4 regions of the Pseudoalteromonas sp. 78C3 genome follow, and region 2 is predicted to be linked to each of the others. Evidence: predicted binding sites of a transcription regulator. Region 2 holds the regulator's gene; each other region holds the start of a gene.

Region 1 (8,173 bases), on a different contig from region 2:
AGTTAAATTGCTTTTTGTTGAGGATAACAAAATCAAGTATATGGTGACGAGTGCTTATGAGTTTATCTATTTTATCTAGGCTATCGATGAGTAATAAATGCTTGTTCTCACTAAAGCCCCTCTCAAGCAAATAGTGATGACTAAAGTTATCACGCAGTACTGCTATTTTATATTTTTTAGCATCATTGAGAGTATTTAACTTTATACCTCTGGACTTGAGACCATAAATGGCAGAATCAAAGCTTTCCAGTTCACCTACCCAGTTAAACTTACTTTCTCTATTAGGTAATCGAACAATTGAAAATATACAGGTATTTTTATCGCGTAGCGCTGCATTGTAGGATATGGCCCAACTATGCGCCAACATAGTGTAGTTTATACCAGTACCTTCTAGCGCTTTATGAACTTTATCGACAGAGCGGCCAACGAGTTTATTATCTTCATTGAGATACTGAAAGTCCGGAAATACTTCCGTTACTATTGTTATTTCAGTTGCATCAACTTTAATACAGCTAATGAACAATAAAAAGATCAATAATTTCATTCAGCGAGGCCTCAACTAACTCATTATATGTATTTAATAAATATAGCTGAGGCTTTATGAACTGCTAGTTTTTAGTCATGTAATGCACACTTATACGCTGATAGTGCTAGTATTTATAGCTCCTACAGCTTACTTGTTCATCGCACTAATTAAAAAGGCTGAAATTTTAGCGCCTTCTCTAAGTGTCGTTTCAGAGCTTGATTGACCCACTAAAGAGCTGTCGGTAAATGGCGCTATTTCCATCATATCAGCACCAGTAATCGGGAACTCATCCGCAATGGCTGATAAAATATCAAGTGCATGCTGTGGTGTTAAACCATTATGTTCTGGCGTACCTGTGGCAGATGCAAACTCTGCATCAAGCGCATCAATATCAAAGCTTACGTATACTTCATCAACGTTATCGGCTTTTAACTGTGCAATAGCGTCGGAAGCAACTGCTGCTGCGCCGCGCTCAATGATTTCATGTGCCCAGTGCTGTTTAATACCAAAAGTATTTTCCCAATGCGCTTTAGGCTTGCCACTTGAGCGTATACCAAACTGTATTAAATGATGCGGCGCAGGTAAAAACTCTAATATATGTGTACACCACGAGCCAAAACATAAATCTATGCCTAAGCGCTCAACAAGTAAATCTGTATGCGCGTCAAAGTGAATAATAGCGGTACGCTTACCTTGCTCACGTTTTGCTTTTAAGTACGCTTTGGTAAGTGGGTAACTAATTGAGTGATCGCCACCAATACCAAATATCCCTTTATCTTTAAATGTTGCGTAAAAGCTGTCGCATACATCCTCTGTGATTGATAACGGACTTACGTAATAGTCGTTATCTTCATTACCGTATAGGGCTTTTTGGCAATTAGAAATGGTTGCATCATTTAGGTATTTATCATGAAGTAAATGTGGGATTACACGTACATCGCCTAAATCAAACAAGTGACACTGCGGTTGCTGATCAATTAAAGCTGAGCGCACAAACAGTGGCCCCCAGTTTGCACCGCGTAAAATACCACCGCCACAGTCTGAGCTAATACCTAACATAACGGCTTTATGTGGAGAATTTGGTAATTCATTTAAAGACTCGCGCCACAAATTATCAACGTTTTCAGTTTGTCCATAAAGTTTATTACGCAGTGCGGCTTTGCGCTCCTTTGCAGTATTTACTGTGTATACGCCATCACCTGGTGCGCACAAACAGTGCTCAACTTTGTTTTTAAATGCTTCAAATTGTGTGCTCATAATAAACTCCTTCGATTTTTATTCTGTACGTAGCTAATTACTTTTGATTAGTTATGCAAAATCACCAAAAGTGCCTAAACTTCAAATAAATTCCACTTTGCTAAATAAGTCTGTGCCTAATATAAATAAACACGTTATCTTTTACGTGCTTAATACAAATTTAAGCCATTGAATTAATTTAATATTAATGAATATTTACCATAAACTATTTAATTGTAGTTACGCGCTTGGTTGATACTTATTATGTCTGCTTGAACATGTCAACAGCACAACAAGGCTACTTGTATAAGCACTTGATTGAATATTCATAGTTGATGAATAAATCAAATTAATCCTTAAAATTATTAAGACTTAATTGGAGGAGTTAAGGTAAAACGGACAATCGTCCTGTACTTGATAAACGTTTCTAGCAATGATGCTAGATTGACACAATTTATTATAAAAAGGCTTAGCTATGGAAAAGGTATTTCACTTAGGACTATGTATTGACGATCTTAAAGGTGCAAAACTTGCGATTGTACCGGGCGATCCAGATCGTGCTGCACGCATTTCACAATTCCTAGACAACCCAACCTGCCTTGCTCAAACTCGTGAGTTTCATGTTTACTTAGGTCAACTAAACGGCCATTCGGTGGTTGTTTGTTCTACGGGTATTGGTGGTCCATCTACGTCGATTGCAGTAGAAGAATTAGCACAACTTGGCGTGCGTAAATTTTTACGTATTGGTACAACAGGTGCGATTCAGCCACATATCAACGAAGGCGAAATTTTAATTAGCCAAGCGTCTGTACGTTTAGACGGTGCAAGCCAGCATTTTGCTCCTCTTAGCTACCCTGCTGTGTCTGACTTTTATGCAACACAAGCTATGGTACAAGCATGTAAAAACTTAAATATCGATTTTCATATTGGTATTACTGCATCAAGCGATACATTTTATCCAGGACAAGAGCGTTACGATACGCATTCTGGTTACGTTCCTAAATCACTACAAGGTAGCTGCGAAGAGTGGCAAAAACTGGGCGTGATGAACTACGAAATGGAATCAGCAACATTATTTACTATGTGTGCAGCCCTTGGTTTACAAGCTGCATGTGTAGCAGGCGTACTTGTTAATCGTACTCGCCAAGAAATACCAAATGTTGACCATGGTGAAATTGAGCGTAAATCTGTAGCGGTAGTATTAGAAGCGGCTAAAGTATTACTTGATTAATACCAAGTAAACTCAATAGATAAAATTATAAAGCACAGCTCTGGCTGTGCTTTATTGTTTTTAAGAGGTTATTTTAGCTGAGCGCTAATTACTCCTATTGCCGGTAGATTTTTAAAACTTGCAAGTACAGCACGTGCTACACCCGCTTGGTTTTCATGGCCTGCAGTTTCTAAAAGTGTAATTGATTTTACTGTACTTTCGTTAAAGCTAAGCCCTGCGATAAATAATTGGCTAAGTGCACTTTGTAGTGGCGACAAGCTTGGGCTGTACGCTGCGTTTTCTGCGTAACTTCCGTAAAAATCACCATTTTTAAATGTACTAATTTTTACTGCACTAAAGTTTTTACTATAGGGTACGTATGCGTTTAATGCTGTACTTGCTAGTTTTTCATCTAGTTGAGCATTTGCAAATACTTGCTGGTGAGGCTCTGGATTAAACAAGCTAAACGCGTTGCCTAAATCGGTAGGGCCAAACGAGTGCGGCAGTAATTCTGCCAATTTAAAGTGTTGCTCTGGCAATAAAATATCAAACTCTTTCGCATCAGCGAGTTCGTTCATAAACTGGCGGCAGTATCCACACGGTGCATCGCTAATCGCTATTTTAACTATTTTTTTGGCGCCGTTTAACCAGGCGTTATTTATAGCCGATTGCTCTGCATGAACCACTAAACTCAATGCTTGATGATCAAACTCTACATTTGCACCAAAGTAAAAGTTTACCTCATCGTTTTCATCAAGTGCTTTAACAATTGCGCCTACATGAAAATCTGATATCGGCGCAACAGCATACTCAGAAGCCAAAGGTACTAAACCTTGTAATAATGCATCATCAGACACATTGAGTTGTGCGCATAACTGCTTAATATTATTAGAATTTAATATGCCACGTTGTGATTTTAATTGACTACGTAATGACGCTGTTTGCGCTACGTTTAATGTGATGTGCGAATTTGTAAGTGCTGTATCTTGCTGTACAGTAAAAGTTGCTGAAGCCATAACATTTTTTAATTATTCAATGGCTAAGTAGTTTAAAAGGTTAGGATGTTAAATACCAGCCTATTTAACGCAAAAAAAGGGAGCACATCGCGTGCTCCCTTTTAATACCAATAGGTATACCTAACAAAATAAAGTGTTAGCCGGTATTACGCATACCTGCTGCAATACCTGTCATCGTGATCATTAATGCATTATCAATGTCACCTTCGTTGCGTTTTTCCTCTGAGCGAGCACGGCGTAAAAGCTCAACCTGTAGTAAGTTAAGTGGATCGGTGTACGGGTTACGTAAACTAATCGACTCCTTAATCCAAGGTTGCTCGGCTAGTAGGCTTTTTTGCGGGCTAAGTGATTGCACCAAACTAATGGCTTCTTGAAGCTCTTTACGAAGTGTTACACCCAGTGGTTTGTACATATCTTCCACCAGCGCATTATCATAATGCTCACTCAACCAACAATCGGCTTTACTAAATACCATTTCTAGCATTTCTAGGCGCGATCTAAAGAACGGCCACTGTAAGCTCATTTCGTTTAGGGTTTCTGCGCCGTACTTATTAAGCGCAGCTTTTAAGCCTGTTAACGCACCTAGCCATGCAGGAAGCATTAAACGGTTTTGGCTCCACGCAAAAATCCATGGAATAGCACGTAGACTTTCAACGCCACCATTAGGATTACGTTTTGCAGGACGCGAGCCAAGCGGTAACTTAGACAGTTCAAGCTCAGGTGTTGCCATTCTAAAGTAAGGTACAAAGTTTTCATCATGACGAACTACATTACGGTAATGCTCACATGACTCCTCACTTATTAGCTTCATTACTTCGCGCCACTGCGGTTTTGGCTCTGGTGGCGGTAATAAGTTACTTTGCAGAACTGCGCCTGCGTAAATATTTAAGCTTTGCAGTGCTACATCGGGTAAACCAAATTTAAAGCGAATCATCTCGCCTTGCTCGGTTACACGCAAGCCACCTTTTAATGAGCCAGGCGGTTGTGAATGCAGCGCTTGTGCAGCGGGTGCACCACCACGTCCTACTGTACCACCACGTCCGTGGAATAAAACAAGCTCAATACCACGTGCATCAGCAAGCTGTACTAGCTTATCCATTGCTTCGTACTGCGCCCAACCTGCTGCCATCATGCCGGCATCTTTAGCTGAATCAGAGTAACCAATCATTACGTTTTGGGTGTTTTTAATGTGCCCGCGATACCAAACATTATCAAGCAATGTGGTAATTACATCACTGCCTGCGTTTAAATCGTCGAGTGTTTCAAACAACGGTGCTACTGGTAAATCAAAGCTACAGCCGCTTTCTTTTAGCAACAGTTGTACTGCTAAAATGTCTGACGCTGTTCGTGCCATCGAAATAATATACAAACCAAATGTTGCTTCGTCTTGCTTGGCAATTACATCAAAGGTATCAAGTACTTCTTGTACATCAGGGCTTGGTTGCCAATGTTTTGGAATAAGCGGTCTGCGCGAGTTAAGCTCTGCAAGTAAAAATGCTTGTTTGTCTTGCTCTTGCCATTGGTTATAGTCGCCTAAACCTAAATAACGAGTCAGTTCTGAAAACACATCGCCGTGGCGAGACGAATCTTGGCGCACATCAAGTTTAGCTAAACGTAAACCAAAGCTATTTATACGGTGCAGTAAATCAAGTAATAAACCATCCGCAACTACTTTCATATTACACTTTAATAACGAGCGATAGCACACTTCAACTGGGTGCTTAAGCTGATTAATATTAGTAATTAAATCTTGTGAATCGCTGCGCTTATTTTTAATTTTAGCACCTAAGTGCGCCACTGTTTCTGCAACCTGATTTTTAAGCTTTTTGATCACCGCTCTGTATGGTTCAAACTCTTGCCCTGCAAGCTCAACAAGCTCATCACTGGCATCTGACATAGAGAGTTCAGCGCACAACGTTTTTAAATCTTGAATGTATAAGTTAAGTGCCATCCAACGACCATGATCAAGCACTTCTTTTGTTACCTGCGATGTTACAAATGGATTACCATCACGGTCTCCACCCATCCACGATGTAAACTCAATTGGGCTGTAATCTATTGGTAACTCTAAGCTCAACTGGTCTTTAACATTCGCTGAAAATTCACGTAAAAAGCGCGGAACGGCATGCCAAAGGCTATTTTCTATTACTGCATAGCCCCATTTGGCTTCATCAACTGGCGTTGGGCGAGAGCGACGAATATCGTCGGTATGCCAAGCTTGGCTAATCAGCTGTTCAATACGATTTAAAATATTGTCCCGCTCTTGCACTAAGTTATCTTTTCGCTCTAATGACGCTAAGCAATCACTTAGTTCAACGTGTTTGTTAATAATAGTACGGCGCGTAACCTCGGTTGGGTGAGCGGTCAATACTAAGTTTATGTGGAGTTTTGAGAGTGTTTCGGCCAAGTGATTACTGTCTAACTGGCCTTGTTCTGCTTTTGTAGCTAACGTTTTTAATGTTTGAGTGAGAGGGTTTTGTTGACCAAGGCCAACGTCATTAAAACGCGAAACGGTATGAAATTGCTCTGCTACATTAGCAAGGTTTAAAAAATGATTAAATGAACGGGCAACCGGTAAAAGCTCTTCATCACTAAGCGCATGTAAAACATCTATAAGCGCTTGTCTGTCGTCTTCGTTACCACTGCGAGATGATTTTGATAAAGCACGAATTTCTTCCACTTTATCTAAAATCGCTTGACCTTGGGCATCTTTGATTGTTTGTCCTAGTAGTTGCCCTAGTAAATTTACATTACCTCGCAAGGCGGCGTATTGTTCACTCATTTATCAGTCTCCATTTTTTCGTAGGACACTATTAATATCATCATGAAGAGATATTTAATAGATCCATTTGCAATGTCTTGTCGTAAAAAAGTATATATAAAATAATCACAAAGCATTCACATGATCATTTTTTACGATGGTAACTGCCCTCTTTGTAGCACCGAAATGCAGCAACTAAAACACGCTGATAACAAAAACTTAATTACGCTTGAAGATCTTAACGCGAGCGACTTCAGTGAGCGCTACCCGTATATTGATAAAGACAAAGCAATGAACTACCTTCAAGCTCAAAAGCAATCAGGTGAAATGATTTATGGGCTTGATGTAACTTACGAAGCATGGAAAATAGTGGGTAAACACAGCTGGTTGAAAATTTTTCGCTTGCCAATAATTCGCTTTTTCGCTGACTGCGGATACCTATTATTTGCTAAGTATCGGCACCCCATCAGTCGCTTTTTAATGCCAAATACTCAGTGCAGTAATGGCCAATGTGGACTAAAAGCAAAAGGTGATAAATGAAAACTATTGTTTTATTCGGCGCAAGCAGTGCCATAGCAAATGCATATATAGAACATCTACAAATAAACACGCCTACTCATCAGATCGTTTGTATTAGTTCAAAAAGTATTGAATCTGGCTCAAGTGTTGTCCACCTGCATACTGACTACACAAAACAAAGTTTAGCGCGCGTTACTAATTACCTAAAAGAGCAAAATGCCGATATACAACAAGTTATTATATTCAATGGTACACTGCACAACGAAACCCATATGCCTGAAAAAAAGATGGAGGATTTAGACGCTGAGTATTTTAGCCAACTTCTAAATTCAAACACCCTAACTCCCCTACTTTGCTTGCAGAGTATTTTGCCGCTGTTAACCCACAAAACGCAGTGTACTATTACTGCATTAAGTGCGCGCGTAGGCAGCATAAACGACAATAAATTAGGTGGTTGGTATACTTACCGCGCATCTAAAGCGGCGCTTAACATGCTATTTAAAACCGCTGCTATAGAGCTTGCTCGTCGTGCTAAAAATACCAAACTCATTCTGTTTCACCCTGGCACTACCGATACAGCACTTTCAAAGCCCTTTCAAAAGAATGTACCTGAAGGTAAATTATTTACCCCTGAATTTGTAGCCAAGCAACTATTTGAATTAACAAACAATAACCCTGATTTAAAACTAAACGGTGAGCCTGCTTATTTAGACTGGCAAGGCTCAACCATACCGTGGTAAGGACTTTTAATGCATTTTACTAAAGCGCGTATAGACGCACTTGAAAAACATACCCGTACACATTTAATTAATTCTCTTTCGGGTTTTAAAAGCGCTAATTTAATTGGCACGCAAGACTTACTCGGCAATACCAACTTGTCGATTGTAAGCTCGGTTATTCACCTT
Region 2 (8,173 bases):
GTTATCTCCTTGGCAAAGCTTTTTTAAAGTAAGCTTAGTGCTCTCTCGTGGGGCTATTGTGGCGGCTCTTGCACTTATTAGTATGGAAACCATGGCTGACTTTGCAACAGTGAGTTATTTTGCCGTAAGTACATTAACGACTGCCGTATACGATACGTGGTTTGGTTATTACTCACTTACAGCGGCAGCTAAAATATCGGGTGTGATGTTATTACTGTTATTTTTAGCATTAATGGCAGAGCGCTTTAGTCGTCGTAACCAAGCGGTATTTGAGCGCCAATCAAGCGTAAATAGCGAATCTCTCTATGTATTAAAAGGAAAGTCAGCTTGGCTAGCAACGGCATTTTGCAGCTTTATTTTACTTATCGCGTTTGTAATTCCTATTGCAGTACTTATAAATTACGCCATTACCTACTTTGATAAAGCATGGGATGTAGAGTTTTTTAGTTACGCTTGGCAAAGTTTAAAAGTGGCAGGGGTCGTGAGCCTAATAACGATTACGTTGAGTGTTTTTGTGGTTTTTTATCAGCGTGTGGCAAAGCAAACGTATCCGCTTATTCCCGGACGTTTAGCAAGCACAGGCTATGCGCTGCCTGGCACAGTACTCGCTATTGCGGTTTTATTACCGCTTACGTTATTAGAGAACACCATTAACACAGCGCTCGAGCCGTATAATTTAGATATTGGCTTGCTGCTTACAGGTAGTATTCTTACTATTATTATTGCTTATATTGTTAGGTTTTACGCCATTGCACACGGAGCAATTGAGTCGAGTTTTTTACGTATTAGCCCATCACTTGATATGGCAAGCCAATCAATGGGTAAAAGCCAAGGACAAACACTGCGTTTAGTGCACCTACCTTTACTGCGAAGAGGATTGCTTACTGCTGCGTTATTGGTATTTATTGAGTGCATGAAAGAACTGCCAGCTGCGCTATTGCTCAGACCGTTTAATTTTGAAAGCTTAGCTACTCATGTATTTCAGTATGTGAGCGACGAGCAGTTAGAGCTTGCTTCAATATCGGCATTATTTATTGTTATTGTTGGGTTTATTCCTTTGTATTTTATTAATCGTTCTATGGAGCAGCGTAGTTAAATGAGTAGTTTAATTTTACAAGGAGTGAGCTATCACTATAACGGCACAAAGGTTATTCACGATTTAGATTTAACGGTGGGTAAAGATGAAATTGTTTGCCTACTCGGAGCGAGTGGGTGCGGCAAAACGACCACGTTAAAAGCGATTGCAGGTTTAATTGAAGCTAAGCAAGGGTCTATTTTTATAGACGGTAAATTAGTGAGTGATGAGCAATCGTTTGTCTCGCCTGAGCACCGTAACATCGGCATGATGTTTCAAGATTATGCATTGTTTCCGCATTTAACGGTGGCAAATAATATCGCATTTGGGCTTAGTAAAATGAGTAAAGCTCAAAAGCAGCAACGCGTTGATGAAATGCTTAAGCTGGTACATTTAATTGGCTGTGCTGACAGGTTCCCGCATCAGTTATCGGGTGGTCAACAGCAGCGTGTAGCTATTGCTCGTGCATTAGCTTATAAGCCTAGTTTATTGCTACTTGATGAGCCCTTTTCAAATATCGACACACAAGTACGCTTTGAATTAATAGCCGATATACGTCGAATTATTAAGGCAACCCAAGTATCTGCTGTGTTTGTTACACATTCAAAAGAAGAGGCGTTTGCCTTTTCAGATACACTTGCCATTATGCATCGCGGTAAAATTGAGCAACAAGGCACGCCTGAGCAGCTTTTTGCAGCTCCATGTTCAAAGGAGGTTGCAGAGTTTCTGGGTCAAGGCATATACTTGAGCGCAGAAGTATTAACAGCAACTGAATACAAAACGCCATTTGGTTTAGTCGAATCTTATATTGAGAGTAAGCATGACGTAAGCGTAGGGCTTATATATGTACGTCCTCATCAAATAGAATTAGTGGCAGATAACCAAAGTGACAAACTCAGCAAGCGAGCTACAATCATAAGTCGTCGCTTTATTGGTTCGGCGTATGTTTATTCACTTGTTATTGATGAACAAGAAATTGAAGTTGCTGCACAATATGGCCAGTCATTTGAAAATAATGAGCAGGTTATAATAAAAATAAAACCTCACACGGTGAATTTTTTCGAATCGTAATTAATTTGTTATTCGCTGTGTTTTTATCTATAAAACTAAGGAATAACAATGGCGCAAGCGCAATCAGGGATTTGTGCTGAAGCAAACTTACACGGTTTGCACTTATTTTTTAATGTGTTTGATGGTCAAGATGAATCACTTCGCGCAAAGTTAAAACAAGTAAGCGCTATTGAAGAAGAGTTTAGCGATCAATTTTCAGAATCAATGCTTTCTTGTATGGTTGCTATTGGTGCGCAATATTGGCCGCATATCCTCCCTGAATACATCCCAAGCGAACTACAGAGCTTTCCTAATATAAACCATAGCGATCATCAAATGAGCGTACAACCGTGCGATTTATTTGTGCAAATTCGCTCTGACCGTGAAGACGTTAACCATTTATTTGCGCTGCAAATTTTAAAACTATTTGCTCCCGATGTTGAGCTGGTGGAGCAAATTCGTAATTTTCGCTTTTTAGATGGTCGTGATTTTAATGGTTTTATTTATGGTGGCGATACCGCTCATGGAAGAAAAAAGCGCGCTACGGCTTTAATTAGTAACCCTGGCAATTTTGAAGATCAGGGGAGTTATATTCATGTACAGCGTTATAAGCATGACTTAACTATGTGGCAGCACTTATCATTGAGCGAGCAAGAACAAATAATGGGGCGTACGCGCCTTGATAACACGCTAATTACCCCAGCGATTGAAACCAGCCATGCTTCACGTAGCGAGCTAAAAGACGAAGAAGGCCAACCGCTATTATTAAATCAGAGCATGCCTTATGGCGATGTGTATGAGCAGGGAATGTTATCAATTACATGCGCTTGTACGGGCACTGCATTTGAAAAAGTACTTAATAGTCGTTTAGGGGAAGGGGATTGTTACGACCACTGGCTTGATTTTACTCAAGCCGATATGGGTTCTGCTTTCTTTGCGCCTTCAGTCGGGTTTTTAAAACAAATTTAGTTTGCTATTAAACCGTATCAAATAAAATGCGAACACGTTCAAGTGTTACATCTATTTCAGATATTTTAGCAGGAGCGATAAAAATAGTATCGTCGCCTGCAATTGTTCCTAGTACGCCATCTGCTTTACCTAATGAATCTAATAAACGAGCAATAAGCTGAGCAGCACCTGGGCTGGTACGAATGATGATCATCATTTCGTTGTGCATAATGTCGATTACTAATTGGCGTAATGGGCTTTTAGCCGTAGGTACACCCATTTCAGCTGGTAAGCAGTAAACCATTTCTTGTTTGGCGTTACGTGTGCGTACAGCACCAAATTTACTTAGCATGCGCGATACTTTACTTTGGCTTATATTGTCAAAGCCTTGATCTTTTAATGCATCAACTATTTCGCCTTGAGAGCCAAAATTTTCTTCTTTTAATAGTGATTTAAATGCTTTTACCAGTGCTTCTTGTTTATCTTGTGGTTGCATAGTCTTTATTCGTTTTTGTTATTTATGCCGCAAATTCTACACAAAAATGAATAATTATGCAGCAGTTGTTTAGTTAACTTGCCAGTTTGATGCGTTAAATCACAAAAGTTTACGACTATGGTCGAAAATATACTTGAAATAGACAGGATAAATTTGTTTTTAGTCGCTAATTTCATTATCTTAAGAGCCACAAATGTTTCCTACCTCAAATTACGGAGAATTCCAATGAAAGTTGCTGTATTAGGTGCTGCAGGCGGTATCGGCCAAGCGTTGTCTTTATTATTAAAAACAGGCTTACCAGCTGGCTCTGAATTATCACTTTATGATGTTGCACCAGTAGTACCAGGTGTTGCGGTTGACCTTTCTCACATCCCAACAGATGTTAAAGTAGCAGGCTTTGGCGCAGACGAATTAAACAAAGCGCTTGAAGGCTCTGACATCGTTCTTATCCCAGCGGGTATGCCACGTAAACCAGGTATGGATCGTGCTGATTTATTTAATGTAAATGCTGGTATCATCAAAACTTTAGCAGAAGGCATTGTTGCTAGCTGTCCTAAAGCGTTAGTAGGTATTATTACTAACCCAGTAAATGGCACAGTTCCAATCGTTGCTGAAGTATTCAAAAAAGCAGGTACTTACGACGCTAAACGCGTATTCGGTATTACTACGCTTGACGTTATTCGTTCAGAAGCATTTGTTGCTGAACTTAAAGGCGTAGACGTAGCAACTGTGAAAGTACCAGTAATTGGTGGTCACTCAGGCACAACTATTCTTCCTCTACTTTCTCAAGTTGAAGGTGTTTCTTTCACTGATGAAGAAGTTGCTGCACTTACTCCACGTATCCAAAATGCGGGTACTGAAGTTGTAAATGCTAAAGCAGGCGGTGGTTCAGCTACGCTATCTATGGGTGCTGCTGCAGCTCGTTTTTGTATGTCTTTAGTTAAAGGCCTACAAGGTGAGGAAGTTGTAGATTACGCTTACGTTGCTGTTGAAAATGGCGATGCAGAGTACTTTGCACATCCAGTACGTTTAGGTAAAAACGGCGTAGAAGAAATTCTTTCTTACGGCGAACTAAGCGCATTTGAAACAAAAGCAAAAAATGACATGCTTGAAACACTGAAAAAAGACATCAAAGAAGGTGTTGATTTCATGGCGTAATAGCCAAAGTAGAATAACAAAAAAGCCTGCATTTGCAGGCTTTTTTATTGCTCAGAATTAATTTCACACTGTGTAGCTAGTTAAAACTAGTGGTCGCGGTCAACCGCAATACGAGCAAGGCTTATGAGTGCTTGCTTATAGTCAGACTCAGCTAAAAAGTCTAAACACGCAATAGCTTTGTCAGCTTCAAGCTCTGCTTTTTGCATTGTAAATTCAAGCGCATTAGTTTGCTTTAGTGCCGATAGAATTTCTTCTAAATGCTCCATACCATTACTGTGCTCTATTGCATTACGAATAAGCTGCGTTTGCTGCTCGCTACCATGTTGCATAGCATAAATAAGTGGAAGCGTTGGTTTGCCTTCAGCTAAATCATCACCAATGTTTTTACCCAACTGCTCAGCATCTGCATTGTAATCGAGTACATCATCTACTAACTGAAACGCAGTACCTAAATGCATACCATATAGGTTTAGTGCATCGAGAGTAGTTTGGTCTTGCTCAGTAATAATGGCAGCAAGGCCTGTCGCTGCTTCAAACAGTTTAGCCGTTTTAGAGTAAATAACCTGCATATAACTGGCTTCGGTTGTATCTGGGTCGTTGCAGTTCATTAGCTGCAATACTTCACCTTCAGCAATAATATTTGTTGCATCGGCAAGTACTTGCATAACCTGCATTTTTCCAAGGCCAACCATAAGCTGAAATGAACGAGTGTAAATAAAGTCACCAACCAATACGCTAGCAGCATTACCAAATTCAGCATTTGCTGTTGGTGTGCCACGTCGTAAGTTTGATTCATCTACAACATCATCATGCAATAGCGTTGCTGTATGAATAAACTCAACAATTGTTGCAAGTGTTATGTGATCTTTACCCTGATAACCGAGCGCTTTGGCTGCTAAAATCGCCAGCATTGGACGAACGCGTTTGCCGCCACTGCTAACTATATATAAACCAAGCTGATTAACTAACGCCACATCTGAGCGCATTTGCGCATGTATAAGTTGATTGACGTCATTCATATCGCTTTCGATTAACGCCTGGATAGCTTTTATATCCATTGATCTCCGAGCCAATTTTTATGTGTGAACGGCGCAGATTGTACAACAAAAAATGCACTAGCTCGATATTTTGTGACGATTGATTGAAAAAACACTATTAAAGTACTTAATTTAGACTGAATTAGCCAAGATAACTGATTAATTGATAATCAATATACAGTTTATGGTGTGCTTAGATATTAAGCTGTGAGGGTCATATTTGAGTACATTAATTTATTTCGACTAAGAGTTAAAAAGCGCTTGGCAAAAGGGCTAATTAATATAAAATGGGGTAAATATTGAATTGCTCTCAAAGCAGCTACTTTTTATTCATTTTAATTACAAAATAGGCTTGCTAGTTATTTCGCGTTAGCGTAAACTTCGCGCCCTATCGAAGAATATTTTAGTTGCGCCGATTTGAGGGTGCACAGACGGAGTTAATTATGTACGCGGTTTTCCAAAGTGGTGGTAAACAGCATCGTGTGACTGAAGGTCAAACGATTCGTCTTGAAAAATTAGACGTTGAAACTGGTGCGGCAGTAGAATTTGATTCAGTACTTTTAGTTGCTGATGGTGAGAAAATCGAGATCGGTGTACCGTTCGTAAACGGTGGCAAGATAACAGCTGAGGTTGTTTCACATGGTCGCGGTGAGAAGATTAAGGTTGTTAAATTTAGACGCCGTAAGCATTCTCGTAAGCAAATGGGCCATCGTCAATGGTTCACTGAAGTTAAAATCACTAGCATTAGCGCTTAATTAGAGGTACTTAGAAATGGCACATAAAAAAGCAGCTGGTAGTACTCGTAACGGTCGCGATTCAGAAAGCAAACGCCTAGGTGTTAAGCGTTTTGGTGGCGAATCAGTTCTAGCGGGTAGCATCATTGTTCGTCAGCGTGGAACTCGTTTCCACCCTGGTACTAACGTAGGTATCGGTAAAGACCACACTATCTTCGCAAAAGCAGATGGTAAAGTTCAGTTTGAACAAAAAGGTCCTTTAAACCGTAAATACGTAACTATCGTAACTGAGTAATCAGTAAGGTAGTTAAAAACCCCGCCTTTGCGGGGTTTTTTGTTTTGTAGTCAGTCAAAATATATACCCAAGCCTGCATTTGTGTTGGCTTGGGTATATAATAGAGTTATTAAACAAGCCAATCCCTAAAGTGAGTAATCATGAAGTTTGTAGATGAAGTAGAAATTCGCGCAGAAGCTGGAGACGGTGGCAGCGGCATCGTGTCTTTCCGTCGTGAAAAATATGTTCCAGATGGTGGACCAGACGGCGGTGACGGTGGAGACGGTGGTAGTGTTTATCTACAAGCTGATGAAAACTTAAATACCCTAATTGATTATCAGTTTGAGCGCTTTCATAGAGCTGAACGTGGTACTAACGGTCGTAGCCGTAACTGTACAGGCCGAAAAGCCGATGACTTATTTGTTATGGTGCCTGTAGGCACGCGCATCATGGATGTTGATACCCAAGAGGGACTTGGCGACTTAACTCAAGATGGTCAACGAATTTTGGTTGCAAAAGGTGGTTTCCACGGCTTGGGGAATGCACGTTTTAAATCAAGTACTAACCGAGCACCTCGTCAAAAAACATTGGGCACACCCGGTGAAGTACGTAACTTAAAGTTAGAGTTACTATTATTAGCTGATGTAGGCTTACTAGGATTACCAAATGCAGGTAAATCTACGTTTATCCGCAGTGTATCTGCAGCAAGACCAAAAGTAGCTGATTACCCATTCACGACGCTTATTCCTAATTTAGGTGTGGTACGTCCTGAAGCAAATAAATCATTTGTTATAGCCGATATTCCGGGTCTAATTGAAGGTGCATCTGATGGTGCAGGCCTAGGTATTCGCTTCTTGAAGCATTTAGAGCGTTGTCGTGTGTTATTGCACATTATTGATGTAATGCCGGTAGATGGTTCAAACCCTGTTGATAATGCATTCTCGATTATTAACGAGCTACACCAATACAGTCCTAAATTAGCTGAAAAACCACGCTGGTTAGTGTTTAATAAAATAGATTTATTACCAGAAGATGAAGCAAAAGCGCTATGCGAAGCGATTGCAGAAGAGCTGGGCGAAACTGAAAATATTTATCACATTTCAGCAATTAATAAACTTAATACTCAACCTTTAATCCACAACATAATGACACTACTTGATAGCATGCCTAAAGAGAAGTTTGTACAAGTTGAAGATGAAGAAGTTGAATTCAAGTGGGATACCTATCATGAAAAAGCCACTAAAGGTAAAGGCAATGATGATGATTGGGACGACTGGGATGAAGATGATTACGACGTAGAAGTTGTCTACGAGCGTTAATTAAATAGAATTTATTAAAAAGGAGCTTATGCTCCTTTTTCTTTGTTTAAGAATAAAGTACTAGGTGTTTATTATGATAATT
Region 3 (8,173 bases), on a different contig from region 2:
ATCTTCGGCTTCTATTTCGGTTGATAAATGCGAGTGAGCCCATACTTGGCCGTGAGGATGAGGTTGCGAGCAACCCATGATCTCGCCTTTATTTTCAAAAACTTGTACACATTCGTACTGCTGTGCAAGCTCTGTGTAATTTTGTTTCCAGGTTTTTACTACTTCGTGCAATGCGTTTTGGCTAAGCTCTGGTAGTGTTTTATTGTGCTCTGGAGAAAAACAAATTACGCGGCATTCGCCACTGGCTTCGTCGGCAATAAATAAATCGCTGTCTGACTCTAAGGCTTGTAATTGCTCGCTGGCATTAGGTGTTAATGCGCCAAAGTCATTTCTAAATACGTGTGTGTATTTGTAATCTGGATTGCTGTCGCCATTTGCACGGGTATTACTTGGGCAAAGTGGGCAGCTGTCATCGTGTTTTGGTAGTACGTTTTCGTTAACGGCTTCTGTTGCGCCTAACCATGGGCGGTTATTACGATGTGGTGACACTAATACCCAACGACCCGTTAGCGGATTTTTACGTCTGTGAGTACTTTCTAATAAAGCCATGTTAACTCTCCAACCCACTTGGGTAATTAGTTTGCCAGCGCCATGTGTCGTTTGTCATGTCGCTAAGTGTTAGTTCTGCGTGCCAGTTAAGTGTGTTTTGCGCTTTTGTGGCATCGGCGTAGTTACAGGCAATATCACCTGCTCGGCGCGGCGCAATCTTATACGGAATATCTTTATTGGCTGATGCGCTAAATGCGTTGATCATATCAAGCACAGAATAACCTTGCCCTGTGCCTAAGTTGTAAGCATGAAAGGCGGTATCTGTTTTATGCTGCATAAATGCCGCAACATGACCTTTAGCTAAATCTAAAACATGAATATAGTCGCGCACGCCTGTGCCATCTTCGGTGTCGTAGTCGTCACCAAAAATATTAACCACGTCACGTTTGCCTACTGCAGTTTGAGCAATAAATGGCATTAAGTTATTAGGAATACCATTAGGGCTTTCACCTAATAAACCACTTGGGTGTGCACCTACTGGGTTAAAGTAACGAAGCGCAATCCCCATAAATTGACTGTTGGCATTACATACGTCTTGCATGGCTTGTTCAACCATGACTTTAGTCCAACCATAAGGGTTAGTTGCGCGTATAGGATGCTTTTCGTCAATAGGGAGGTAGTCTGGCTCACCGTACACAGTAGCCGATGAGCTAAATATAATATGGTTAACGCCTTCATCTTGCATGTTTTGTAGCATGCTTAATGTGCCCGACACATTATTTTGATAATAACGCAGTGGTTGCTCAGTTGATTCGCCAACGGCTTTTAAAGCCGCAAAGTGAAAAACAGCTTCGGCTTTAGTATGTTTTAGAGCGAGCTTAAATTGTTGCTCGTCTTGAATGTCACCCAATATAAACTCAAACCGAGTACCAGTAATCTTTTCGAGTTGGTCAAGTACCCGCGCACTTGCATTAGATAAGTTATCATAAATAACAGGCGTAATACCTGCTTCATGCAATGCAATACATGTGTGGCTACCTATGTAACCCATGCCGCCAGTAACTAAAACTTTCATGTTATTTCTCGAAAAGTGTATTTATATGATAAATACTACTATTAAGGGGGTTTAAAAACAATAGTTATGATTGCTGGGTAATTCAAATAAAAGCATAAAAAACATTCAGCTTAAACACTTACCTGCCTTTTAAAGGAATGCTTTTATATTGACTAACATAGACTTAGCTTTATCAATTGATTAGATAAACTGATTCGATTATTGACCTAATTATCAGCGGTAGGGAGGCTGCTAATATAGCGAAAACAAAGTTAGGAGAGAGCAACATAAATAAAACAGTTTTACTTACCGGTGCTACCGATAGCACTGGCTAGGAACGCAAAGATGTTATTAACCCAAGCAGTGTATTTATGAAACCTGTGGGTGGCTTTGTAAAGTTTTAGAGAAAATAGCCATTGTTGATCTAAAGAGCTCACCTCATCAGTGAGCTCTTTTTTTAGTGGCATTACTGCTCTTGCTGCAAGCGCTCGTATAGCCAATCTTTTAATTCCGTACGTTCGTGTTTTAGCTGATGCATTTGCTCGTCGCTTATGGGGGCATCTTTGAGCTCTAACACTCTAATTTCTTTATCTAGCTTGTCGTACTTATCTGCTTTTTTTGCAAATTCAGTATCGCTTTCATTTAACTCGGCAATGGTCTTTAAGTACTCTGGAAAGTCATTAGTTAATGAGTGGTCTTCGCCTAACATATTCGCTCCTTAATAGGATATAAATGAGCTCACAAGTAAGTGAGTTGTATAAGTGAATTACTGCCTTTCATATAATACACTGGGGCTTACATAGATATAATTCAACCATTGAGCCGCTAATTTGATGTAGCGCAAACAATCTGTTTATTTTGCTCAGTAAGGTATTTCACTAAAGTATTTAATAGAGCGATCAATAAACGCATGTACTTTAGAGGTCAATAATTTATTGTTGGGGTATACAGCCTAAATAGGAGTATTAACTACTCGTAAAAAGCTTAGGGTTCGATATTATTGCTCAAGCTGCAAGGAATCTCTGGCTAGAGAAAATAAATTTAAATATCACCGTGATTCAATACGTTAATAAATCTCTTAACCAGAGTTCAGGTTAAGTAAACCAATACCCGCTAAAGGCTTTTATGCATTTTAGCTAAAAGAGTTAATTTTTAACGCTTTTTGCTAATTTATGTTGGTTAATTAATAGTGGTAGAATGCAGCGCTTAGTACCACTTGTGTGAAGTAAGTGGTCAATAATTTATAAGGTTTGTTGTGTAATGCTGTTAATGATCGATAACTACGACTCGTTTACTTACAACTTAGTGCAATATTTTCAGCGTTTAGATCAAGACGTTTTAGTGAAACGTAATGACGAGCTAAGCATTGCACAAATAAAGCAGTTGAACCCGAAACACATCGTGTTATCGCCAGGGCCATGCACCCCTAACGAAGCGGGTATTTCACTAAATGTTGTTGAGCAACTAAAAGGGCAATATCCTATTTTAGGAATTTGCTTGGGGCATCAAACTATTGCACAAGCTTTAGGTGGAGATGTAATTCGTGCTAAAAAAGTAATGCACGGTAAAACATCACCCATAGTTCACACTAATAAAGGGGTGTTTAAAGGTTTAGCTAACCCGTTAACAGTATGTCGTTATCATTCTTTAGTGGTTAAAGCACAAACTTTGCCTAAAGAACTTGAAGTAACCGCATGGACTCAGACTGAGCAAGGTGAGTTTGACGAAATTATGGGGTTACTTCATAAAGAACTAGCAATCGAAGGTGTGCAGTTTCACCCCGAAGCTATTCTAACTGATCAAGGCTTAGAACTGCTTGATAACTTTTTAACTCGCTTCTAATGTTATAATACACAGAGCATTTAATACTTTATTAATGGATGTCATGACTGAACTTGTAGCCCAGCAGCGTACTGCCAAAATACTAAACCAACGGGCTCATGACTTATTGCTTGGGCACAGCTTTGCGCATCAGCAAATTGGTTTCATCCATACATTAGATATAGATTACGGCGAACCCATGAAGCAACGCACTTTGCTTCAGGTTGAAGTGGCCGCACAGAATAAACGCCAGCAAAGCAGTACTGCACATCATAAGTACCGCGCTCAAGCGAGTGAGCAACTACACAAAACAATTGAAACAGCTATATATAAGCAGCTCGAAGATATAGATAGTGTAATTCACAGTACTATAGGCATTGAAGATGGCATTGCCAATATACTCGATATATTAGCTGTAAAGTCGGCATCAGTAGGGCGTTTAGAGCCACTAGTTAATGATATAAGCTGGTTGGGTAGAGAGTTAGTAACGCTTGTTAATTTACCTTACTATCGTAATCAGCGTAGTAAAAACACGTCTGTAAAAGTAGATAAACCATCGCTTGCCCTTCGTTATATTGGCCTTGATAACTTACAGCTAGTTATTCCTACATTTGCTGCGCGTCATTGGATGCCACATAGCACCGAACCATTTTCATTATTAAAACGCCGGCTACGCGACAGCGCGATGGCAAACGCGATTGCTGCGCAAAAAATTGCACAAATTAATAATGTGAATGACGTACATGCATTTACCCTTGGAATGCTTTTAGATGTAGGGCGAATTGCATTAGTGCGCTTGTACTTAAAAACGTTTGAGAAAGTATGGCAACGCAAAGTGCAGTTAGCCCGAAATGAAAACCAAAAAGATTTACACACCGCATTATTAGAGCTACAGCCCGACCCGCTATTTTTAACCACTCTACTTAGCAATAAGTCGATAGAAGTAAGCGCCAAAGTAATAGACAAAATGGCTTTTAAATATTTACCGTTTAAAGGTGTAATGCAGCAGCTAGTAAATGGGGTAGATAAGGGCGATACATTACTGCCATTAACAGAAGTAATGCTAAAGGCACGTTGCTACTCTCAATATCTTAATTTAAAAGAGCATCAACTTATTGAGCCTGATGAAACTCTAAGCTGGTTTTCGTACTTTAAGTTCACTAAAACGGAACTAAAAACCCTCCAATCGAGTAATTTTACCAATTTAGCTATTCAAATTGACTAAAAATCTGAATTTTTTGTTAATTTTTTTGCGACTAACCATTCATTCTCACTCTATTGTTATATTGCATATTTGCCGATTAAAGCGTGCTTGCCTCTGCGCTCATGCGGTTAGTTGTCTAAAACCAAGTATGAATGGCTATGCAAATAGTTATTCACTATCTATGAAATAATATCTTTAGCCCTTTATTTTCAAGGGATACATGAAAGTTTTTAACGAGACAGATATAAGTAATTCTGAAATAATGTGCGTCTGAAAATTGAACCACAAAGCAATTTTGCGCAATTATCAGGTTACTGATCTTGCCTATAAAGTTGGTTACAAATATTAACCAAACACCTATTTTGATGTTTTGTGTTGCTCACAATTAAGAGGAAATAAAATGACAGTCAATCGCGAATTATTTGATCACGTAATGGTTCCTAACTACGCACCTTCAAGCGTAATTCCTGTTCGAGGCGAAGGTTCTCGCGTATGGGATCAAGAAGGTCGAGAGTTTATCGACTTTGCTGGTGGTATTGCAGTTAACTGTCTTGGCCATTGCCACCCTGCATTAGTAGGCGCATTAAAAGAGCAAGGCGAAAAAATCTGGCATCTATCAAATGTAATGACCAATGAGCCGGCACTTCGCCTAGCTAAAAAAATGGTTGATGCTACATTTGCTGAAAAAGTTTATTTTGCCAACTCAGGCGCAGAAGCAAACGAAGCAGCGCTTAAGTTAGCGCGTCGTTTTGCACTTGATAAGTTTGGCGCAGAAAAATCACAAATCATCGCGTTCAACAAAGGTTTCCACGGTCGTACATTCTTTACCGTAACTGTTGGCGGCCAAGCTGCATATTCAGATGGTTTTGGTCCTAAGCCTGGCGACATTGTACATTGTGATTACAATGACCTAGCTGCTTTTGAAGCGCTAATCAGCGACAAAACATGTGCCGTAATGATGGAACCTCTTCAAGGTGAAGGCGGTATTGTTTCACCAACTGACGAGTTTGCTCAAGGCGTTCGCGATTTATGTACTAAGCATAACGCACTGCTTATTTTTGATGAAGTACAAACAGGTGTTGGTCGTACTGGCGATTTATACGCATACCAAGGCTTAAACATAGTACCTGATATTTTAACTTCAGCTAAAGCACTTGGCGGCGGTTTCCCTATTGGCGCTATGATCACAACAACTGAAATTGCACAGCATCTTAAAGTAGGTACTCATGGTTCTACTTATGGCGGCAACCCGCTTGCGTGTGCTGTTGCAGAAGCTGCATTTGATACAGTAAATACGCCAGAAGTACTTGCTGGCGTAAAAGCTAAAGCAGCATTATTTAATGAACTACTTACTGCGGTTAACGAAAAATATAACGTATTTAGCGAAATCCGTGGCCAAGGTTTATTAATTGGTGCAGTAGTGAACGAGCAATATAAAGGTCGTGCAAAAGAGTTTTTAGTGGCAGGTACTGAGCAAGGCCTTATGTCATTAGTTGCTGGTGCAGACGTAATACGTTTCACTCCATCTTTAGTAATTCCTGATGCGGACATTCGCGAAGGTATGGCACGCTTTGAAAAAGCAGTAGCAAGCGTAGTAAACGTATAAGCGACTTAAGCCAACCAATAAAGGGCAAGCACTGCTTGCCCTGCAATTCCTATTTACCGTTATTTATAAGGGAGCAAGCGGACTCATGATGATCCTTCGCCCAATCCAGCAAAATGATTATTCAGCATTACTGAAAATTGCCCATGAATCAGGGCATGGTTTTACGTCTTTGCCATTAAACGAAGAACTATTGCAAAAAAAGATCGACCATTCAGTAAGCTCTTTTGCTAAACAAACGTCACAACCTGGTGACGAAGGCTACCTGTTTGTTCTTGAAGATAGCGAAACCGGTGAAGTTGTAGGGACATCTGCAATTGAAGCTGCGGTAGGGCTTGATGATGCATTTTATCATTATCACTTAAGTAAAGTGATTCACTCTTCGCGCACATTAGGCGTATACAAAGCGGTTGATATTCTAACGCTATGTAACGACTACACAGGTGCTACAGAGCTTTGCACATTGTTTTTAAAAGATGGTTATCGTAAAAATTGTAACGGTAAGCTACTTTCAAAAGCGCGCTTTATGTTTATAAAACAGCATCAAGAGCGTTTTGCGCAAACAGTGATTGCAGAAATGCGCGGTGTGTCTGACGAAAACGGCAGCAGCCCTTTTTGGCAGTGGCTTGAAGAGCACTTTTTCTCTATGGATTTTCCAACAGCCGATTACCTAACAGGTATTGGCCAAAAGGTTTTCATTGCTGAACTAATGCCTAAATACCCAATTTACGTAAACTTGCTAAGTAAAGATGCGCAAGCCGTAATTGGTAAAGTACACGACAACACTCGCCCAGCAATCGAGTTATTAAAAAGCGAAGGCTTTACGTTTAATGGCTACGTAGATATTTTTGACGGTGGCCCAACGGTTGAAGCAAAAGTAGATAACATTGCGACTATTCGTAATGCAAATCACTTTAACGTTGAAATTGGCGAAATGACTGGCGACACTATGGTGTTACTAGCTAACGAAAAGCTTGAAGGTTTCAGAGCAACCGTTGCACCAATGACATTTGACGAGCGCGCAAAAAGCCTTATTTTATCGCAAGAAATAGCAGATGCACTGCATTTGCAAACTGGCGATATTGTTAGTGCAACCACGATTTAATTTAGGAGAAAGTATATGACTCATCCTGCACAATTTATAAATGGTCAATGGTCACAAGGCCAAGGCACAGAATTTAATTCAGTAAACCCTGCAAATAACGACGTTATTTGGCAGGCTTCATCGGCAACTGCGACGCAAGTAGACACCGCAGTAAATGCAGCGCGCGAAGCGTTTTATGCATGGGCTGATAAAAGCTTTACTGAGCGTTTAGAAATAATTAAAGCATTTGCAGCGCAATTAAAAGAAAACAGCGAAGAGCTCGCTATTACTATTGCACAAGAAACAGGTAAGCCACTGTGGGAAACTCGCACAGAAGCGGGTGCTATGGTTGGTAAAATTGCCATTTCTGAAAAAGCATTTTTAGAGCGCACTGGCGACGTAGAAAACGCAATGCCACTTGGCCGTGCGATGATTCGTCATAAGCCACATGGTGTTGTAGCCGTATTTGGTCCGTATAACTTTCCGGGTCACTTACCTAATGGCCACATTGTGCCAGCGCTTTTAGCAGGTAACACGGTTGTGTTTAAACCGTCTGAACTTACTCCTAAAGTAGCTGAGCTTACGCTTAAACTGTGGGAAAAAGCAGGTTTACCAGCAGGTGTCATTAACCTTGTACAAGGTGAAGTAGAAACGGGTAAAGCCCTTGCTGCCCACAAAGGTATTGATGGCTTGTTCTTTACGGGTTCTTCGCGTACTGGTCATATTTTACATGAACAGTTTGCGGGTCAACCGGGTAAAATTTTAGCGCTAGAAATGGGTGGTAATAATCCACTTATTATTACTGACGTTGAAGATACTAAAGCGGTTGTTCACGATATTATTCAATCAGCGTTTATCTCAAGCGGCCAGCGTTGTACATGTGCACGTAAATTGTTTTTACCTAAAGGTAGCAAAGGC
Region 4 (8,173 bases), on a different contig from region 2:
GACAGTACTCAATACTACCGGGCGTAAAATTAAGATCTTTACCGTCACTGTTACCGGCATATACACCTTCATCAACAAACTGATGTTTTTGTAAACTAGCCTCAATTTGATTAGCCACAATCGGCATATCAAGTGCATGCTGTAAAAAATTCATTTGATGTTGCTGCATATTCGATACGGCAAAATTGCGCACTTTACCGCTTTCTTTTAAGCAACTAAATATACGAGCAATTTCGTTAACTTCCATGAGTGGATCAGGACGATGTAGCATAAGTACGTCTAAATAGTCTGTATTTAATCGCTTCAAGGATGCTTCAACTGATTGCTCAATCCACTTTGATGAAAAATCATAGCGCTTTGGCCCTAAGTCATCTTCAAAACGAATCCCACACTTAGATTGAATATACATGTGCTCTCTAAGCTCTGGTCGCTCGCTTAATGCTTTACCAAAAACCTGCTCCGCTTTACCAAAAGTATAAATATCAGCATGGTCAAAAAAGTTAATGCCACCTTCAATAGCGTTATCTATGCATTCATGAGTTTGCTTAACATGTGCATCAGTGATTGCGTCTTTATTCCAACCGCCGCCCAGACCCATGCATCCGAATACAAGCTTACTAACATGAGGTAAGTGCTTTGCTAAAGGTGTGTGAAGCATGATAACTATCCTTAAAATTTTGAAGAGCTGTTACTGTAAACAAAAAGCGCTGAACAAGAAACTATTTAGCGATGAACAAATTAAGAACAAAAAAAAGCGCAGTAAACTGCGCTAAATCATTTATTAACTACCACGTTAATTATTAGCCAACAAGTGCTAATAAAATACCCGCAGCAACTGCACTACCAAGTACACCCGCTACGTTGGGTCCCATAGCATGCATAAGTAAAAAGTTATGTGGGTTACTTTCAAGGCCCACTTTATTAACTACTCGTGCCGCCATTGGCACAGCCGATACACCTGCCGCCCCAATTAATGGGTTTATAGGTGTTTTAGATATACGGTTAAGTCCTTTTGCCATAAATACGCCAGATGCCGTACCAATTGCAAAAGCCAGTGCGCCAAGCACTAAAATACCAATCGTCTCAACAGTTAAAAACTTATCTGCAGCAAGCTTTGAGCCTACAGCTAAACCTAAAAATATAGTTGTAACATTGATGATTTCGTTTTGAGCACTGTTACTTAATCTATCAACAACACCCGACTCTCGCATTAAGTTACCTAAACAAAACATACCTACAAGCGGTATAGCAGCCGGTAAAAACATAGCCGTTAAACTAAGTACCATTAGAGGAAAAATAATCTTTTCCTTTTTAGATACTTTGCGAAGCTCTGGCATCTTAATTTTACGTTCTTCTGGGGTTGTTAACGCACGCATAATTGGCGGTTGAATAATTGGCACAAGAGCCATGTATGAATATGCGGCTACCGCTATTGCACCAAGTAAATCAGGTGCCAGTTTTGACGCTAAAAATATTGCCGTTGGTCCATCTGCACCACCAATAATGGCAATAGCCGATGCGTCCTGTAGAGTAAACTCAAAACCTGGCACATAGTTAAGTAATATTGCGCCAAACAGTGTAGCAAAAATACCAAATTGTGCAGCCGCACCTAATAGCAACATACGTGGGTTTGCAATAAGCGCGCTAAAGTCGGTCAGCGCCCCTACTCCCATAAATATCAATAACGGAAAAATCCCCGTATCAATACCCACGTAATAAACGTAATACAATAGCCCACCTGGGTCTGACAAACCTGCCACAGGTACATTTGTTAAAATTGCACCAAAACCAATTGGTAATAGTAATAATGGTTCAAAACCTTTAGCTATCGCTAAAAACAGTAATAAACACCCTACCGCAATCATAATTAACGATGGGATTGTAAAGTTAGCAATGCCAGTAGCATTCCAGAGGTTTAAAATACCTTCCATCCTCTATTTACTCCTAAGCTAATGCAATCATAGCGTCGCCGGTAGTTACAGCATCGCCTTCACTAACTAACACTTCAGCGATTGTTCCGGTATGCGTAGCGCGTATTTCAGTTTCCATTTTCATGGCTTCCATAATAATCACTACATCGCCTTCGTTAACAACTTGCCCAGCTTTTACCTTAATCTTAAAAATATTACCGGCTAAAGGGGCATTAAGTGTTTCACCTGATGCAACTGAAGCAGACTGAGGAATGTGCTCAGAATCCTTTAAAGTTACTTCTTTGAGTTCACCACCTTGCGCTACAACTACATCGTAAACTTTACCGTCTACTTTTACGCTGTATTGCTCAGCTTTAACGCTACTATTATTTGAGCCTGATTTTGGTGCTACCTTATTGCTCTTATCTTCAACAGTAGGAATAGGCTCAAATGCATCAGGGTTGTTGCGGTTTTTAATAAACTTAAAACCAACTTGTGGAAACAATGCATAAGTTAGTACATCATCAATTTGATCATCAGCAAATGTTAAACCTTGCGCTTCTTTTAATAATTCAGCTTCAAGCGTTGCAAGCTCTGGTGCAATGTTATCTGCAGGGCGACAAGTAATAACCTCAGCTCCATCAAGCACACGCTCTTGTAGCTCTTTATTCATTGGTGCTGGTGTTAAGCCATATTCACCTTTTAATACGCCAGCAGTTTCTTTAGTGATTGTTTTATAACGCTCACCGGTTAGCACGTTAAGTACTGCTTGAGTACCTACAATTTGCGACGTGGGTGTTACTAAAGGTAAAAAACCAAGATCTTCACGTACACGTGGGATCTCAAGTAAAACTTCATTAAGCTTATCTGCCGCGCCTTGCTCTTTAAGTTGGTTTTCCATGTTTGTAAGCATGCCACCAGGTACTTGAGCTAGTAAAATACGACCATCAACCCCTTTTAAGCTACCTTCAAATGCCGCATATTTTTTACGTACATCTCTAAAGTAAGCAGCAATTTCTTCTAGATGGTTTAAATCAAGGTCAGTATCGCGCTCGGTACCTTCAACTATCGATACTATCGTTTCAGTTGCGGTGTGTCCGTAAGTCATACTCATAGATGAAATAGCGGTATCAAGCATATCAATGCCTGCATCAATCGCTTTTTGATAAGTCGCAGTACTTAAGCCAGTTGTAGCGTGGCACTGCATAGCAATAGGAACCGATACGGTTTCTTTAAGTGCTTTAATTAGTTTTTCAGCATCGTACGGCTTTAATAAACCCGCCATGTCTTTAATACAAATTGAGTGACAGCCTAAATCTTCTAATTGCTTAGCAAGAGTTAACCACATATCAAGCGTATGAACAGGGCTTACAGTATATGAAATAGTACCTTGAGCATGTGCGCCTACTTTTATAGCCGCTTTAATCGCTGTTTCTAAGTTACGTACATCGTTCATTGCATCAAATATACGAAATACGTCAACGCCATTTTTATGTGCGCGTTCTACAAATTTTTCAACTACGTCATCAGCGTAATGGCGGTAACCCAATAGGTTTTGACCGCGTAAAAGCATTTGCTGTTTAGTATTAGGCATCGCTTTTTTAAGCGCACGAATACGCTCCCAAGGATCTTCGCCTAAATAACGAATACACGAATCAAATGTAGCACCACCCCACGATTCAATAGACCAGTAACCTGCATCGTCTAACTTGCTAGCAATCGGTAGCATATCGTCTAGGCGCATACGTGTTGCGAGTAATGATTGGTGCGCATCGCGTAATACCAATTCTGTTAATTTTAATTTAGCCATGTGTGTGCCCCTTATTTATTATTTGATTTGTACTGAGCAATGGCAGCACTAATAGCAGCGATGTGCTCATTTGGCACACCTTGAGATTTAAAAGACGGTGATTTAGCTGGTGATGCTTCTGGTTCGCTATAGCGCGTCACCAAATTAGACATAAGCGTTACTGCACCAATTAATATCGACAGAAATACAAACACCCCAACCATACCAGTTAGCATTAAGCTACCAGCCGTTGTGAGTAGAGCACCTATATCCATTTTTCTCCCCCTTGAAACCAATATCGAAAATAAAAAATCGATTTAATTAAATATTTATTCACTGGATAATAACAAAACTAGTCGCTTTGTCTACATCTTGTAAATTGGTAAAACCAATTAAACTATAAACAACATAACAATCAACTTATTTACATGCCATAACCCAGCAATCATGCGCCCTACAATACATTTAGGAAATAACGACTATAGCTAATAGTTATATAGAAGTTGTTAATTAACTATTCAACTTAATAAAAATAAACACCAAACTTTATAATAAGTATAAAAATACGCACCAATTGTTAATTGGTCTTACCAAAAAAATTATTCTTAGCGGATTTTTGCCAGCAATTTGTAACAGTGTGAATAACTTACATAACAAAGCGTAAAAGTTACTAACTAACAAATAACTAAAAATACAACCAAAAAACATAAGCTATTGATATTAATAAAAAATAAACTTTGGCATGTAACTGGCATTAGTTATTGTGAGCAAATTTGATAACCAAGGAGAAAACAATGTTACGCTGGACAATTACATTTTTAGTTATTGCTTTAATCGCTGCAGTGTTAGGTTTTGGTGGCATCGCAGGTGCCGCAGCTGGTATAGCAAAAATTATATTTTTTATCTTTTTAGTACTTTTAGTGATCTCATTAGTTTCAGGTGCACTACGTGGTAAATCACCCAGGTAGATAAAGCATTCAACTAACAAACACTAAAATTTAATTAATACTTACAAGGAATTACATTATGAATTCAACAACTGTAAAAGCAGCACTAATCGGTCTATTCGCAAGTTTCTTCATCATGGGTTGTGAAGATAATCATGCAGAAGACGCAGGCGAACGTATTGACGAAGCAGTAACTGACGTGCAAAACAAAGTAGAAGATGCATGTGAAAATGTTAAAGAAGGCGTAAACGCTGAAGAAACTAACTGTTAATTCTTCTTGTATCGCTAAAAAACGGCCTTAGGGCCGTTTTTTTGTGCCTGTAATAAAATCACTGACTATAAAGCTGCTCATTTAGCGGTTAGCTTGTTAAAATAAAAAAAACGATATTTAAAGCAAGGCAATATGGCATTTACAACAACCTACACACTAGATAAACCTTACTTTTACGAGTGCTTTGATGAGTCACTCCCGTACAGTAAGCGCGCCAAACCTAAGTACTTTTTACTTGTACTCCTCGTTGCGCTTGGTTTATTTGGCATTTATGTTTTAAACGATCATTACTTAGGATCGTTTATGATCATGCTAGGTGTACTAGAGTGCGTCGCTTTTTACTATCGCAGACCTTGGTGGGTAACCAGACAAATGCTCAGCAGAGCGTCGGGCTCTGAGGTTACACTTACCTTTGATGAAGAAGGCATTAAATCGGCTAATCATTACAAAAGCTTTCAGCTAACTTGGCAAGACATAAGCGAAGTAATAGATACTCAGCAAGGTATTATTATTAAAAATAAAAGCGGAATGCAGTACATTTCAAAACAAATACTAACCCCAGAAATACTCGCCTTTATAAACAAAAAAGCCACTCAGTGAGTGGCTTTTTGACTAGTTGAGTTAATTACTCAACTACGTATACGTGTTGATTAAGCATTGCCCGGATTAGGGTTCGACTTTTCAGCTTGTATGCGCATGTAAATCTCTTCACGATGCACTGATACGTCTTTTGGTGCATTAACACCGATTCGAACTTGATTTCCTTTAACACCTAGAACAGTAACTGTTACTTCGTCACCAATCATTAGGGTTTCACCTACTCTACGAGTTAGTATTAGCATTCTCTTGCTCCCATGTTCCAATAAAAATTATAAGATTCCGCTTAAACATACTAATGAAAATTAGACTGAAAAGTAAGTAAAAACTCTCAATCTATCCATTTTCTGTTAAAAATGCTTTGTGTAATGCACGAACTGCCAACTCTAGGTACTTTTCATCTATTAAAACTGAAATTTTGATCTCAGAAGTCGAGACTAAAACCACATTAATATTTTCCTGCGCTAATGCATCAAAAAATAAACTTGCTACACCAGAATGCGATTTCATACCCATTCCAACAGCAGAAACTTTAGCTACCGTTGGTAACCCGCTTATATTTCGAGCACTGAGTTGAGCTTGATCTTCGCTCAATAATTCAAGTGCTTGCAGATAATCATTCGAGTGCACAGTAAAAGCATAGTCTATTTTTTCAAAGATATGATTAACTTGATTAATCATATCTATTTCGATGCCATTATCAGCAAAAAGTTTCAATATTTTTGAAAGATATTGCGTACCGCTTGGCACACCATCTACTTTAATTAAACATTCGTCACGATTAAACGCAATTCCCGATACCACCTTGCTTGGCATATCGTTCTCCTCAAAACTTATTAATGTGCCTTCATCAGGATTAAAACTAGAAAGCACCCTAAGTGGCACATTGTGTCTACCTGCAGCTTCTACCGAGCGAATATGCAAAACTTTTGCGCCTAAACTTGCCAGCTCTAGCATTTCGGCAAAAGTAACTTGGCTCATTCTGCGCGCGTTAGGTTCAACACGAGGATCTGTAGTATATACGCCGTCAACGTCTGTATAGATCTGGCATTCGTCGGCTTTTATAGCCGCTGCTATTTCTACAGCCGATGTATCGGTGCCGCCGCGTCCAAGCGTTGTAATATTGCCCTCAATATCACGTCCCTGGAACCCAGCAATAATAGCAATACGATTATGCTCAAGCTCATGCTTTAAGCGCGTAGCAGCAACCTCTGCAATACGAGCTTTACCAAACATGTTGTCGGTTAGAATATTGACTTGATCCGCTAATAAGCTTACAGCTGAATGACCACGTTTGATAATAGCCATAGCAAGCAGTGATACAGAAACCTGCTCTCCGGTGCTAATAAGTACATCTAGTTCACGGCTACTCGGGCGAGTATCAATTTGTTTGGCGAGGTTAATTAAGCGGTTGGTTTCTCCCGACATAGCCGAGAGCACCACAACCACTTGATGTCCTTGTTGCCTGGTTTTAACAACAAGGTCGGCGACCGCTTCAATTCGCTCTATTGAGCCGACCGAAGTGCCACCGAATTTTTGAACAATAAGCGCCACTTAGGCTTAAGTACGCTCAGTTAACCAAGCTGTAACGCTATCTAGTGCAGCAGCAAGATTTTGTGGCTCACTACCACCAGCTTGTGCCATATCTGGACGACCGCCACCTTTACCACCTACTTGACCTGCCATATGATTAACTAACTCACCGGCTTTTACTTTGCCTGTTAAGTCTTTCGTTACACCGGCAATTAGGCTTACTTTGTCGCCACTGGCAACACCCAGTGCAATAACACCTGAGCCAATCTTGTTTTTAAGGTCATCAACCATACTGCGAAGCGCTTTAGATTCAGTACCTTCAACGTTTGCTACAAGTAGCTTAACGCCATTAATTTCAACAATCGAATCAAGTAAAGACGCGCCCGCTGCACTTGCTAGCTTATCGCTAAGCTGTGCAATTTGCTTTTCAAGGCCTTTAGATTTTTCAAGCAACGCAGTTACTTTTTCAAGTACCGATGCGCTATCGCCTTTAACTAAAGCTGCAACATCGCTAAGTTGTTGCTCTTGCTCGCTAACGTACGCTACAGCCTCTGCACCGGTTACCGCTTCAATTCGGCGAACACCTGCGGCAATACCGCTTTCAGATACAATTTTGAATAAACCAATATCGCCAGCGCGCTCAACGTGAGTACCACCACAAAGCTCAATAGAGTAGTCGCCAATAGTAACTACACGTACTTCGTCATCGTACTTTTCGCCAAACAATGCCATAGCACCTTTCGCTTTAGCATCATCAATAGCCATAAGCTCAGTATTAAGTGCAAAGTTACGACGAATTTCGTCATTAACTACACGCTCAATTTCACGTAGCTCATCTTTAGTAACTGCTTCAAAATGCGAAAAGTCAAAACGTAAACGATCTGGCTGAACAAGTGAGCCTTTTTGGCCTACATGGTCACCTAATAGTTGGCGTAGTGCTTCGTGTAAAATATGCGTAGCTGTGTGGTTTTTCTTAATGCTGTCGCGGCGCGTATCATCAATAGTGGCGTCAACTTTATCGTTAACACCAATACGGCCTTGTACAGTACCGTGGTGAGCAAAAGCATTACCAAGCTTAGTGGTATTAGTAACATTAAATTCGCCACCAGCAACTGTAATAGTACCC

Evidence for each region. Region 2 encodes ArgR, which controls arginine synthesis, uptake and breakdown. Its sites were predicted from a motif close to ANTGAATANNTATTCANT; they were not measured.
Region 1: CXF76_RS10090 (arginase family protein) is a predicted target of ArgR. The motif match lies at 1,826-1,843, and genes of this name have one in related genera.
Region 3: CXF76_RS19615 (aspartate aminotransferase family protein) is a predicted target of ArgR. The motif match lies at 4,716-4,733, and genes of this name have one in related genera.
Region 4: CXF76_RS15940 (OadG family protein) is a predicted target of ArgR. The motif match lies at 4,020-4,037, and genes of this name have one in related genera.

Annotation. Positions count from the first base shown of each region.
Region 1 covers NZ_PJAV01000143.1:49,454-57,626, forward strand. The annotation lists gene CXF76_RS10085 (transporter substrate-binding domain-containing protein) at 1-544, opposite strand, end outside; gene CXF76_RS10090 (arginase family protein) at 674-1,783, opposite strand; gene udp (uridine phosphorylase) at 2,238-2,993, shown strand; gene cdd (cytidine deaminase) at 3,062-3,988, opposite strand; gene ppc (phosphoenolpyruvate carboxylase) at 4,125-6,770, opposite strand; gene CXF76_RS10110 (thiol-disulfide oxidoreductase DCC family protein) at 6,891-7,289, shown strand; gene CXF76_RS10115 (SDR family NAD(P)-dependent oxidoreductase) at 7,286-8,008, shown strand; gene CXF76_RS10120 (flavin reductase family protein) at 8,018-8,173, shown strand, end outside.
Region 2 covers NZ_PJAV01000146.1:88,015-96,187, reverse strand. The annotation lists gene CXF76_RS11405 (ABC transporter permease) at 1-1,096, shown strand, start outside; gene CXF76_RS11400 (ABC transporter ATP-binding protein) at 1,097-2,146, shown strand; gene CXF76_RS11395 (Dyp-type peroxidase) at 2,195-3,094, shown strand; gene argR (transcriptional regulator ArgR) at 3,102-3,569, opposite strand; gene mdh (malate dehydrogenase) at 3,795-4,727, shown strand; gene ispB (octaprenyl diphosphate synthase) at 4,814-5,785, opposite strand; gene rplU (50S ribosomal protein L21) at 6,208-6,519, shown strand; gene rpmA (50S ribosomal protein L27) at 6,536-6,793, shown strand; gene cgtA (Obg family GTPase CgtA) at 6,934-8,091, shown strand; gene folA (type 3 dihydrofolate reductase) at 8,165-8,173, shown strand, end outside.
Region 3 covers NZ_PJAV01000175.1:28,487-36,659, forward strand. The annotation lists gene CXF76_RS19590 (UDP-glucose--hexose-1-phosphate uridylyltransferase) at 1-549, opposite strand, end outside; gene galE (UDP-glucose 4-epimerase GalE) at 551-1,564, opposite strand; gene CXF76_RS19600 (YdcH family protein) at 2,010-2,252, opposite strand; gene CXF76_RS19605 (anthranilate synthase component II) at 2,804-3,385, shown strand; gene CXF76_RS19610 (HDOD domain-containing protein) at 3,429-4,589, shown strand; gene CXF76_RS19615 (aspartate aminotransferase family protein) at 4,969-6,174, shown strand; gene astA (arginine N-succinyltransferase) at 6,260-7,276, shown strand; gene astD (succinylglutamate-semialdehyde dehydrogenase) at 7,292-8,173, shown strand, end outside.
Region 4 covers NZ_PJAV01000167.1:10,382-18,554, reverse strand. The annotation lists gene CXF76_RS15955 (aldo/keto reductase) at 1-658, opposite strand, end outside; gene CXF76_RS15950 (sodium ion-translocating decarboxylase subunit beta) at 801-1,931, opposite strand; gene oadA (sodium-extruding oxaloacetate decarboxylase subunit alpha) at 1,945-3,720, opposite strand; gene CXF76_RS15940 (OadG family protein) at 3,732-3,974, opposite strand; gene CXF76_RS15935 (DUF1328 domain-containing protein) at 4,494-4,667, shown strand; gene CXF76_RS15930 (hypothetical protein) at 4,726-4,917, shown strand; gene CXF76_RS15925 (YcxB family protein) at 5,050-5,517, shown strand; gene csrA (carbon storage regulator CsrA) at 5,568-5,759, opposite strand; gene CXF76_RS15915 (aspartate kinase) at 5,851-7,068, opposite strand; gene alaS (alanine--tRNA ligase) at 7,075-8,173, opposite strand, start outside.